2 regions of the Kribbella sp. C-35 genome follow, and region 2 is predicted to be linked to the other one. Evidence: riboswitches for the same ligand, from Rfam matches in the RefSeq annotation. Region 2 holds a riboswitch; the other holds the start of a gene.

Region 1 (5,254 bases), on a different contig from region 2:
CAGCCAACGCGGCCGCCTCGAAACCCCCGTCATCGGCTCCTTCACCGATGGCACCGGCACCTTCGAAGGCCCCGACGAATGGGACGGCCAACCCATCGACGTCCGCTTCCTCTGGACCCCCGGCACCGACAAGGCGGCCTGGGAACAATCCTTCTCCACAGACCACGGCCAAACCTGGACCACCAACTGGTTCATGGAACACACCCGAACCGCTTGAACCGGGGCTGAGACCAGTCGCGGTGGGCTGAGACAGGAAGTGCTGGGCTGGGACCTGCTATTTCAGGTCTCAGCCGACCAGTTGTTGTCTCAAGCCCTACAGACTGCGGATCGCCGCGAGTGTGGATAGGGCCGCTTGGGTTGCTTCGTAGCCTTTGTCTTCGCGGCTGTCGGGGAGGCCGGCTCGGTCCAGGGCCTGGGGGTCGTTGTCACAGGTGAGTACGCCGAAGCCGATGGGGACGCCCGTGGTGACGCCGACCTGCATGAGGCCTTCCGTCGCCGCCTGGCAGACGTACTCGAAGTGAGGGGTATCGCCCCGGATCACCACACCGAGTGCGACCACCGCGTCGTATCCGGACTTTGCCGCATGCAACGACGCGACCGGGAGCTCGAACGAGCCAGGGACCCGGATGACGGTGTGCTCGGCAACGCCGGAGTCTTCCAGCGCGCGGAGGGCTCCGGCGAGCAGGCCGTCGGTGACCTTCGGGTGCCACTGGGCGGCGACGATCGCGACTCGGGCGTCTTCAACGCGGGGTACCTCGATGGTGGGTGCTCCACTGCCCGACATCAGCCGGCTCCGTTCTCTTCGGTCAGCAGGCCGCCCGGCAGGTGATGGCCCATTCGATCGCGCTTGGTGCGCAGGTACCGCAGGTTGTGCTCGGTCGGGTCGATGGAGATCCCGCGGCGCTCGACCACCTCGATGCCGTACCCCTGCACACCCGCGAGCTTGTCGGGGTTGTTGGTCAGCAACCGCACTTCCTTCACTCCGAGATCGGCCAGGATCTGCGCACCGGTCCCGTAGTCGCGCGCATCCGCCGGCAACCCGAGATCGAGGTTCGCGTCCACCGTGTCCCGGCCCGCGTCCTGCAGCTCGTACGCCTGCAGCTTGTGCAGCAGCCCGATCCCGCGCCCCTCGTGACCGCGCAGGTACACCACGACACCGCCCTCGGCCGCGACCTGCCGCATCGCCTCGTCCAGCTGCGGCCCGCAGTCGCATCGCAGCGACCCGAACACATCACCGGTCAGGCACTCCGAGTGCAACCGCACCAGCGTCGGCCCGTTCCCGATCTCGCCGCGCACCAGTGCGAGCTGCTCCGATCCGTCCACCGTGTTGCGGTAGCCGTGGGCAACGAAATCGCCGTACTGCGTCGGCAGCGTCGTCGTCGCGACCTTCTGGATCTGGGACTCGGTACGGCGCCGGTACCGGATCAGGTCGTCGATCGACACCAGGACCAGCCCGTGCTCGTCTGCGAACGTCCGCAGGTCGAGCCCTCGCTTCATCGTCCCGTCGTCGTTCACCAGCTCCGAGATCACCGCGGCCGGCGTCAACCCGGCCATCCGCGCCAGGTCGATCGACGCCTCGGTGTGGCCGGGGCGGACCAGTACGCCGCCCTCGCGACCGCGCAACGGGAACACGTGCCCGGGCTGCACCAGGTCGTACGACTCCGAGGCCGAGTCGGTCAGCACCCTGATCGTCCGCGCCCGGTCGGCGGCCGAGATCCCGGTCGAGATCCCGTCCCGCGCGTCGACGGAGATCGTGTACGCCGTCCGCATCCGCTCCCGGTTGTGCGGCGTCATCAGCGGGATCCCGAGCCGGTCGAGCTCCGAGCCCTCCATCGGCACGCACACCACGCCGGAGCTGTACCGGATCAGGAACGCCAGCAGCTCGGGCGTCGCCTTGGACGCGGCGAAGATCAGGTCGCCCTCGTTCTCGCGGTCCTCGTCGTCGACCACGATCACCGGCCGGCCGGCGCGGATCTCGTCGATCGCGTGCTCGATCGTGTCGAGCTTCAGCACGTCACCCATCTAACCCACCACCACAGGCTCAGGAGCTTGGACCCGCTCACGGTTCTGGATCTTCCACCACGACACGAACCCGACGACACAGAACAGCCCGTACACGATGTACATCGTCGCCGACGGATAGAACTCCGCCTTCACGAGCAGCGGTACGCCGACCACGTCCACGGCGATCCAGATCAGCCAGAACTCGACGAAGCCACGTGCCATCCCGTACGTCGCCAGAATCGACCCGGTGAGGATCCAGGCGTCCCACTGCGGGCCCCACGATCCGAGTTCGCGCAGAACGAAGTACGAGATCGCGTACAGAACCACCGCGATGCCAGCGAGCTCGAGTCGCTCGCGCGCAGACGCCCAGCGCGGCTGGACGCCCGTTGCGGCGCCGCCGTGGCGGGTCTGGTACCAGCGGTACCACCCGTAGAGGCTGACGATCGCGAAGAACACCTGGCGGCCGGCCTGGCCCCAGAGATCCTTGTCCTGCGGGGTGTCGAAGATTCCGCCGACGAAGACCGTGAACAGCAAGACGTTGCCGACGATGCCGATCGGCCACGCCGACACCAGCCGGCGCATGCCGAACAGCGCGCTGGCCAGACCGAACACGTTGCCGACGATCTCCCGGACCAGGACCTCCGACCCGGCGATCGTCACCGTCGAGTGCAACAACCAGTCGATCGGGTTCACCGCACGCCTCCGTTCCTCACGTTGCCTGCGGCAAGAAGTCTTTCCACGTACTTCGCGATCACGTCGACCTCGAGGTTGACGGTGTCGCCCACCTTGTTCGCGCCCAGCACGGTCAGCTCCAGCGTGGTCGGGATCAGGCTGACCCCGAACGTCCCGGACGCGTCGTCGACATCGGTCACGGTCAGCGAGACCCCGTCGATCGCGATCGAGCCCTTCTCGGCGACGTACTTGAGGATCTCCGGGGACGTCGCGATCCGGACGTCCTCCCAGTGCTCCCCCGGCGTACGGCCGGCGATCGTGCCGGTGCCGTCGACGTGGCCCTGGACGATGTGCCCGCCGAGCCGTTCGTGCGCGGCGACGGCCCGCTCGAGGTTGACCGGCGAGCCCTTCTGCAGACCGCCGAGGCTGGTCCGCTGCAGCGTCTCGCGCATCACGTCCGCGGTGAACGTGCCGCCGCCGTACTCCACCACTGTCAGGCAACAGCCGTTGACCGCGATCGAGTCGCCGTAGCCGGCGTCCTCGGTCACCTTCGGGCCGCGGATGGTGAGCCGCGCGGCGTCGCCGTCGAGCAGGTCAAGGGACTCGACGGTGCCGAGTTCTTCGATGATGCCGGTGAACATCTACTTTCCTCCCAGAGGAACCAGGGTCAGCCGGACGTCGTCGCCCAGGCGGGTGACGTCCGCTAGCTTGAACCGCCGCAGGTGGTCGATCGATTCCGCGCCGAGGTCGCCGACCGCGCCGTACCCGGAACCGAGCACGGCCGGAGCGACGTACGCGACGATCTGGTCGACGAGTCCGGCGCGCAGGAACGCGGCGGCCAGGGTCGGGCCGCCTTCGAGCCAGAGGTGCCGGATCTGCCGGTCGTCCAGCTGCCGGAGCACCTCGGCGGGATCGTGGGTCGGTAGCAGCAACGTCTCCGCGCGGTCGTTGCGGACCCGCGCGGTGGGTGGGATCTCACGGTCGCCGACGACCACCCGCAGCGGCTGCCGCGCCGCGGGTACGTCGTGCTCGTCGCGGACCGTCAGCTCCGGGTCGTCGTCCAGCACCGTCTGGGTGCCGACGGCAATCGCATCGCACTCGGCCCGCTGCCGATGGACGTCGGCGCGCGCGATCGGCCCGGTGATCCACTTACTGGTCCCGTCCGGCGCCGCGGACCGCCCGTCGAGCGTGGTCGCGAACTTCCAGGTGACGAACGGCCGACCCGTCCGGACACTGTGCAGCCAGACGTGGTTGACCGCCTCGGCCTCGGTCTGCAGGACGCCCTCGACAACGTCGATGTTCTTGTTCCGCAGCTTGTCGGCGCCACCGGAAGCGGTCCGGTTCGGATCGGGCACGGCGTACACGACGCGCGCGACCTCGGCCTCGATCAGCGCGTCCGCGCATGGTCCGGTCCGGCCGGTGTGGTTGCACGGCTCGAGCGTGACGTACGCCGTACCGCCACGGGCTCCTGCCCCGGCCATCCGGAGCGCCTCGATCTCGGCATGCGGGCCGCCGGCAACGGCATGGAAGCCCTCGCCCACCGGATGCCCGTCGCGGCCGGTGATCACGCACCCGACGACCGGGTTCGGATGGGTGCTGCCGGTACCTCTCGCAGCCAACTCGACAGCCCGCCGCATCCAGGCGATGTCGATCGGCGACGCGTCGTTCACTACTCGGGCCCCTCGTCGTCACGGACGCACTCCGGGGCCTCGACCGGCACGTCTGCTCCGTCGCCCTCACCGGACCACTTGTCCGATACTGCGGTCCGTCACCGGACCTCTCGCCGCCGCGTCCCGTGGGCTGTGCAGTCCACGCTCCGCGCCGTCGGGCGCCAGAGCACACCCGCCGACCGCGTGCGCCTCCCATCCGGACTTTCACCGTCGGTCCTGGAATTCCACCAGGTCAACCGATCGCCGAACCGCAGCGACCGGGTCGCGGACTGTTACCGCCGGCTCGGAATTACACCGACCCCGGAGCACGCGAGTGGGTTCACTCGTGCTTCAAGTATGCCCCTCCCCGCAACCCGCACCACGACCCAGGTCACATCGTGAGCCGTTCCCGGACCCAGGTGCTACGCGGCGGGGGCGGTGAACAAGTTATTTCCTGTTCACCGCCCCGGTGCGGGTGTCTCTGGTCCCGGCGGTGTCGACTCGAGGTCGGTCACGGGCCGGATCCGCCGCGCTGCCTGAGCCGGGTCGGGCAGTCCTCGGACCCTGTACCTTCTTGCCGGTGGAGGCGTTTGCTGGGCGGTATCGGCTGATCGACCTGATCGGAACCGGCGGGATGGGTTCGGTCTGGCGCGCCTGGGACCTGCGGCGCTCGGCCTACGTCGCGGCCAAGGTCCTCGGGCAGCACGACGCCGGCACCCTGCTGCGCTTCGTCCGGGAACAGTCGGTACGGATCCAGCACCCGCACGTCGTCGCCCCACACGGCTGGGCCGCGGACGACGACAAGGTCGTGTTCGCGATGGACCTGGTCCGCGGCGGCTCGGTCGCCACGCTCCTCGGCGACCACGGACCGCTCCCGCCGTCGTACGTCGCTGTGCTCCTCGACCAGCTCCTCCACGCGTTGTCCGCGG
Region 2 (5,254 bases):
GCCGTTCGCGACCGCCTTCACCGGCTCGTTCCGCCACATGTCCGCGACCCGCTCCGGCACGTGCTCGCCGGTGTGCCCGGTCTGACACCACTGGAAGTCCAGCCAGTCGGCGTCCTGATGCGCACGCGCGCGGATGTGCGGCCGGTAGTGGATCCCGGTCGGCTGCTCGTAGCAATCGGCCGCCTGCACCTCGGCTCCTCCGGCGGCAGTCTGCGGCTCGGCACCTGAGCCGTCGCCGCCGACGAGATAGATCGCCGGTTGCGCGCCGTACCGCGCGACGAGATAGCGGCAGTAGGCGGCGTACTCCTCAGGAGGTACGACGGTGCCGGCGACGTCGAGGCCCTTCCAGCCGAAGCCCTGGAACACCGGCTGCAGAACCGGGACGATGCCGTGCTCCACGAGAATCCTCAGCAGTTCGTCGAGGTACTGGAAGTACTCGACGTTCAGCTGGTTGAGATGGCCGTTCGGGAGGTCCTCGAAGCCGACGTCGAAGCCTTCGTCCTGGGTGCGGTCGCGCGGACCGACGGCCCGCATGTCCGGTTGGACGGTCATCAGCAGGACTGCGTTGAAGCCCTTGGACTGTCGGTCCGCGGCGTACTCACGCACCTGCTCGGGAGTGGCGCGCCAAGGTAGAGCCCAGGCGGTGTCGGCGACGAGGATCGCCGGGGTGCCGTCGGCGTGCACAAGGCTGCGGCCGTTAGGCGACATCCTCCAGAAGCCGTGGCGGTAGAACGGGTTGGGTTCGTCGGTTGGAGCATCCGAGACTTGCAGTTCACCGCCCGGCCACGTCCACCGACCGGGCTGCGGCGCGGCGAAGCGGACCTTCCGCGTCTCGCCGCCGTCGGCGAAGGTCGGCCGCCGGAGTTTGAGACCGCTCTCGTGTGTGAACTCGACCCAGTCGCCGGTTGCCGGCAGTTCAATCTCGTGCCAGACGGATGAGATGGACATGACACTCCCGGGATGCTGGTTGGCCGTTAAGCTGATGGTGAGAAGAACACACGTGCTCTGGGGTCGGTGAAATTCCGAGCCGGCGGTGACAGTCCGCGACCCGTGACTTCGCAAGAAGGAGCGGTTGACCTGGTGGAACTCCAGGACCGACGGTGAAAGTCCGGATGGGAAGACGCACGTGGCAGCTGCACGTCCGCTTGCCCAGGGACGTGATGTCTGTCGTTGCCCCGGAGTGCCAATCGGTTGCACTGCCCGAGAGGACAACGATCGTGAACACCGTCGCCAGCCTGGACACCATCGAACACGCCGTCACCGAGCTCGCCGCCGGACGACCCGTGGTGGTCGTCGACGACGAGGACCGTGAGAACGAAGGCGACCTGACCTTCGCAGCGAGCCTCGCGACGCCCGAACTGATGGCCTTGCTCGTCCGTCACACCAGCGGCTACGTCTGCGCGCCCGCCGCGCCGGAGATCCTGGACCGGCTCGAGCTGCCGCTGATGGTGCCGAACAACCAGGACAGCCTGCGGACGGCGTACACCGTGTCCGTGGATGCGGCGACCGGTGTCGGGACCGGCATCTCTGCCGCGGACCGGGCGCGGACCGTCCGCGTACTGGCCGATCCCTCGGCGCAGCCCGCGGACCTGATCCGGCCCGGCCACATCCTGCCGTTGCGCGCCGTCGACGGCGGAGTCCGGCAGCGCCCCGGTCACACCGAGGCCACCGTCGAACTCGTCCGGCTGGCCGGACTGCCGCCGGTCGGCGTGATCGGCGAGCTCATGAACGACGACGGCACGCTGATGGCCGGCGCGGACCTGCGCACGTTCGCCGACGCCCATGGCTTCGCGATGATCTCGATCGCCGACCTGGTCACTTACCTGTCGTGACGAGCTTGCGGGCGGCGTCCGCGATGCCCTCGGCGGACAAGCCGTACCGGTCCAGCAGATAGCCGGCCGACCCCGTGGGCGCGAACTCGGGGAACCCGAGGATCGACACCCGCGCCGGATAATGCTGTACGACGGTCTCGGCGACGGCACCGCCGAGGCCGCCGCCGGTCACCGCTTCCTCGGCGGTCACGATGCCGGCCGTCTCCCGCGCGGCCGCGACCACGGCGTCGGTGTCCAGCGGCTTCACCGTCGGCATCGACAGCACCCGGGCCGAGATCCCTTCCTGGGCGAGCCGTTCGGCGGCGGCCAGCGCCCGCCACAGCACGGTCCCGTTGCTGATCACGGTGACATCGTTGCCCTCGCGCACCGTGATCGCCTTGCCCAGCTGGAACTCGTAGTCGTCGGCGTACACCTTCGGCACACTCATCCGGCTGACCCGGATGAAGACCGGCCCTTCCGAGGAAGCGGCCCAGCGCAGCGCGGCCGCGGTCTCGATCGGGTCGGCGGGCACGATGATCCTGATCCCCGCGATGGCCCGCAGCCAGGCGATGTCCTCGATCGAGTGGTGTGTCGGGCCGAGTTCGCCGTACGCGACGCCGGGGCTCATGCCGCAGAGCTTCACGTTGGTGTTCGAGTACGCGACGTCGGCCTTGATCTGCTCGAGCGCGCGACCGGTGAGGAAACAGGACGCCGCCGACACGAACGGGATCCGGCCGCCGTTGGCCAGCCCGGACGCGACGCCGACCATGTCCTGCTCGGCGATGCCGACGTTGATCAGTCGGTCCGGGAACGCCTTGCGGAAGCTGTTCAGCTTGCTCGACCCGACCGAGTCGTTGACCACGCCAACGATCCGGTGGTCGGCCTCGGCCAGTTCGGCGAGCGTCTCGACGTACGCGTCCCGGCAGTCGTACCGCGGTTGGTCGGCAATCGAGGTGTGGATGATCGTCACAGCCGACCCCTGTCGTAGCGCGCCAATTCTGTCAGTGCTTGCTGGTACTCCGCGGCGTCCGGCACGCGATGGTGCCAGGCGACGTTGTTGCTCATGAACGAGATCGGGTGCCCCTTGTGCGTGTGGGCGATCACGAACGTCGGCTTGCCCGGCCGGAACGGTACGGCGGACAGCACGTCGAGCAGCTCGCCGTGGTCGTGACCGTTCACCTCGACCACCGCGAACCCGAACGCGGCCGCCTTCTCCGGCAACGGGTCGAGGTCGTTGGTCTCCTTGGTGGTCGCGCCCTGCTGCAGCCGGTTCCGGTCGACGATCACGGTCAGCCGGTCCAGCTGGTACTGCGAGGCCGCCATCATCGCCTCCCAGTTCGAGCCTTCCTGCAGCTCGCCGTCACCGACGAGCACATAAGTACGGCGCAACGAGACGTCGAGCTTCGCCGAGAGGGCATGACCGACCGCGACCGGCAGGCCGTGCCCGAGCGGACCGGTGTTGGCCTCGACGCCGGCGACCTTGTTCCGGTTCGGGTGCCCGTTCAGCGCGGACAGCGGCTTGAGGAACGTCGCGAGGTCCTCGACCGGCAGGAACCCGAACGCCGCCAGCGTGGTGTAGAGCGCTCCCGCGACGTGCCCCTTGCTCAGGATGAAACGGTCCCGCTCGGGGTCGTTCACCGTCGCGGGCGAGATGTCGAGCACAGCGCCGTACAGCGTGGCCAGGATGTCGATCGCGGAGAAGTCGCCGCCGATGTGCCCGGCGCCGGCGTGGTGGACCAGCGTGAGGTCCTGGATCCGGATCTGTTTGGCGGCTTCGGCGATGTGCGCGACCTGCTCGGCGCGACTGGAATGGATCGGTAGTCGTCCGCGCACCGGCATCGTGGCGTGCTCGACTGTGAGCGTCATACGATCTCCGCCATCGAACTCAGCAGCACCTTCTGGACCAGTTTCTGCGCGGCGAGCGCGTCGTGCGAGGCCTGTGCGGCGGCGAGGGCTTCGTCGTCCAGTACGTCGAGCGCGTGGTGGATCGCCTTGAGGAAGGTGATCGCCTGCTTCGCGGCCTGCACGCTGTCCTCGCGGAACGGGAACTGGTCGAGCTGCCAGACGCCCTCCCAGTTGTTCTTGCGCAGCGTGTGGAAGAACTCGAAGGTCTCGACCAGGTGCACCGAGCCGACCACCATGTCGTCGTCCCAGCCGCGCAGGTTGTCGTTGACGTCGATCGCGAACAGCCGGCCGTAGTCGATCGCCAGCTGCGCCGCGTCGGCCGGTGTCTCCTGGCCGTACAGCGAGTGACCGAAGTCGAGCAGGATGCCCAGGTTGGGCAGACCGATCTTCTCGATGCCGAGCAGCGTCCGGGCGACGTTCGGGAAGATGATCTTCACCCGCGGCTCGCGCGGCTTGTACTCGATCACGAAGTTGATGTCCGGATGCGCGCTCACCAGTTCCTTGAGCCCGTCCAGCGCGAGGTTCCAGATGTCGTGGTAGTTCACCTGGAACGGGTAGTCCCAGCCGTCCTGGCCCGGCCACAGCTTCACGTACGAGCAGCCCAGGTCCTTGGCAAGTTCGGTTGCCTGGTGCAACAGTTCCAGGGCCTGCTTGCGGACGGCGGGGTCCGGGTTCGTCAGCGATCCCTTGACGAAGTCGCGGGTGTAGATCTCCGGCGTGATCGCGATCGCCTTCAGGTTGTTCCGTTGCAGGGCCGCCTTGACGTCGTCCAGCGTGCCGTCGTACCCGGCGAACGGCCAGTTCAGGTCGACCACCGACAGATCGCCGACGGCACCGGCCCGGTCGATCTGTTCGAGCAGCCCGACGGGTTCGCCGTACCCGTCGGTGGCGTAGCGGTCCTTGTACGTTGCGAAGTGCCAGATACCTGCGCCGAAAACCGGCAGATCAGTCATCTTTGGTTCCTAACCTTTGAGCGAGCCGGCGGTGAGTCCGCCGACGATCCAGCGCTGCAGGAGCGTGTAGGCGATGAGGATCGGCACCACGGCGATCAGGATGCCCGCCGCGAGACCGGTGTTGTTGTTGGCGAACTGGCCCTGGAAGTTCAGCAGCCCGACCGGGATGGTCTTGTGCGCGTCCGAGTTCAGCAGGATCAGCGCGAACAGGAACTCGTTCCAGGTGGCGACCGCGTCCAGGATCGCCACGGTCACCAGGGCCGGGACCGAGAGCGGCAGGATCATCGTGAAGAACACCCGCCAGTCGCCGGCGCCGTCCACCCGGGCGGCCTCGATGATCTCGTCCGGGAGCTGCCGGAAGAACGACTGCAGCACCAGCACCTCGAACGGGATGCCGAACGCCAGGTACGGCCCGATCAGCCCGAAGATGCTGTCGGTCGCACCGGCCGAGCGCATCATGATGAAGACCGGGACGATCGTGATGTAGATCGGGATGGTCAGCCCGAGGAACACCGTGAACATCACCGTCCGGCGGAACTTCATCCGCAGCTTGGCCAGCGCGAACCCGAGCATCGCGGACACCAG

What was found. A riboswitch is a leader RNA that binds a small molecule or an ion and turns the genes downstream of it on or off. The one in region 2 is predicted to bind FMN.
Region 1: it holds a riboswitch for FMN, as region 2 does, so the genes downstream of both, ribD (bifunctional diaminohydroxyphosphoribosylaminopyrimidine deaminase/5-amino-6-(5-phosphoribosylamino)uracil reductase RibD) here and ribB (3,4-dihydroxy-2-butanone-4-phosphate synthase) in region 2, are expected to answer to the same signal.

Annotation. Positions count from the first base shown of each region.
Region 1 covers NZ_JAJPWG010000001.1:62,983-68,236, forward strand. The annotation lists gene ACLJOO_RS00315 (hypothetical protein) at 1-217, shown strand, start outside; gene ribH (6,7-dimethyl-8-ribityllumazine synthase) at 314-784, opposite strand; gene ACLJOO_RS00325 (bifunctional 3,4-dihydroxy-2-butanone-4-phosphate synthase/GTP cyclohydrolase II) at 784-2,022, opposite strand; gene pnuC (nicotinamide riboside transporter PnuC) at 2,023-2,697, opposite strand; gene ACLJOO_RS00335 (riboflavin synthase) at 2,694-3,317, opposite strand; gene ribD (bifunctional diaminohydroxyphosphoribosylaminopyrimidine deaminase/5-amino-6-(5-phosphoribosylamino)uracil reductase RibD) at 3,318-4,346, opposite strand; FMN riboswitch at 4,526-4,659, opposite strand; gene ACLJOO_RS00345 (serine/threonine-protein kinase) at 4,906-5,254, shown strand, end outside.
Region 2 covers NZ_JAJPWG010000003.1:69,000-74,253, reverse strand. The annotation lists gene ACLJOO_RS20310 (DUF4038 domain-containing protein) at 1-948, opposite strand, end outside; FMN riboswitch at 997-1,130, shown strand; gene ribB (3,4-dihydroxy-2-butanone-4-phosphate synthase) at 1,218-1,832, shown strand; gene ACLJOO_RS20300 (transketolase family protein) at 1,816-2,781, opposite strand; gene ACLJOO_RS20295 (transketolase) at 2,778-3,677, opposite strand; gene ACLJOO_RS20290 (sugar phosphate isomerase/epimerase family protein) at 3,674-4,669, opposite strand; gene ACLJOO_RS20285 (carbohydrate ABC transporter permease) at 4,679-5,254, opposite strand, start outside.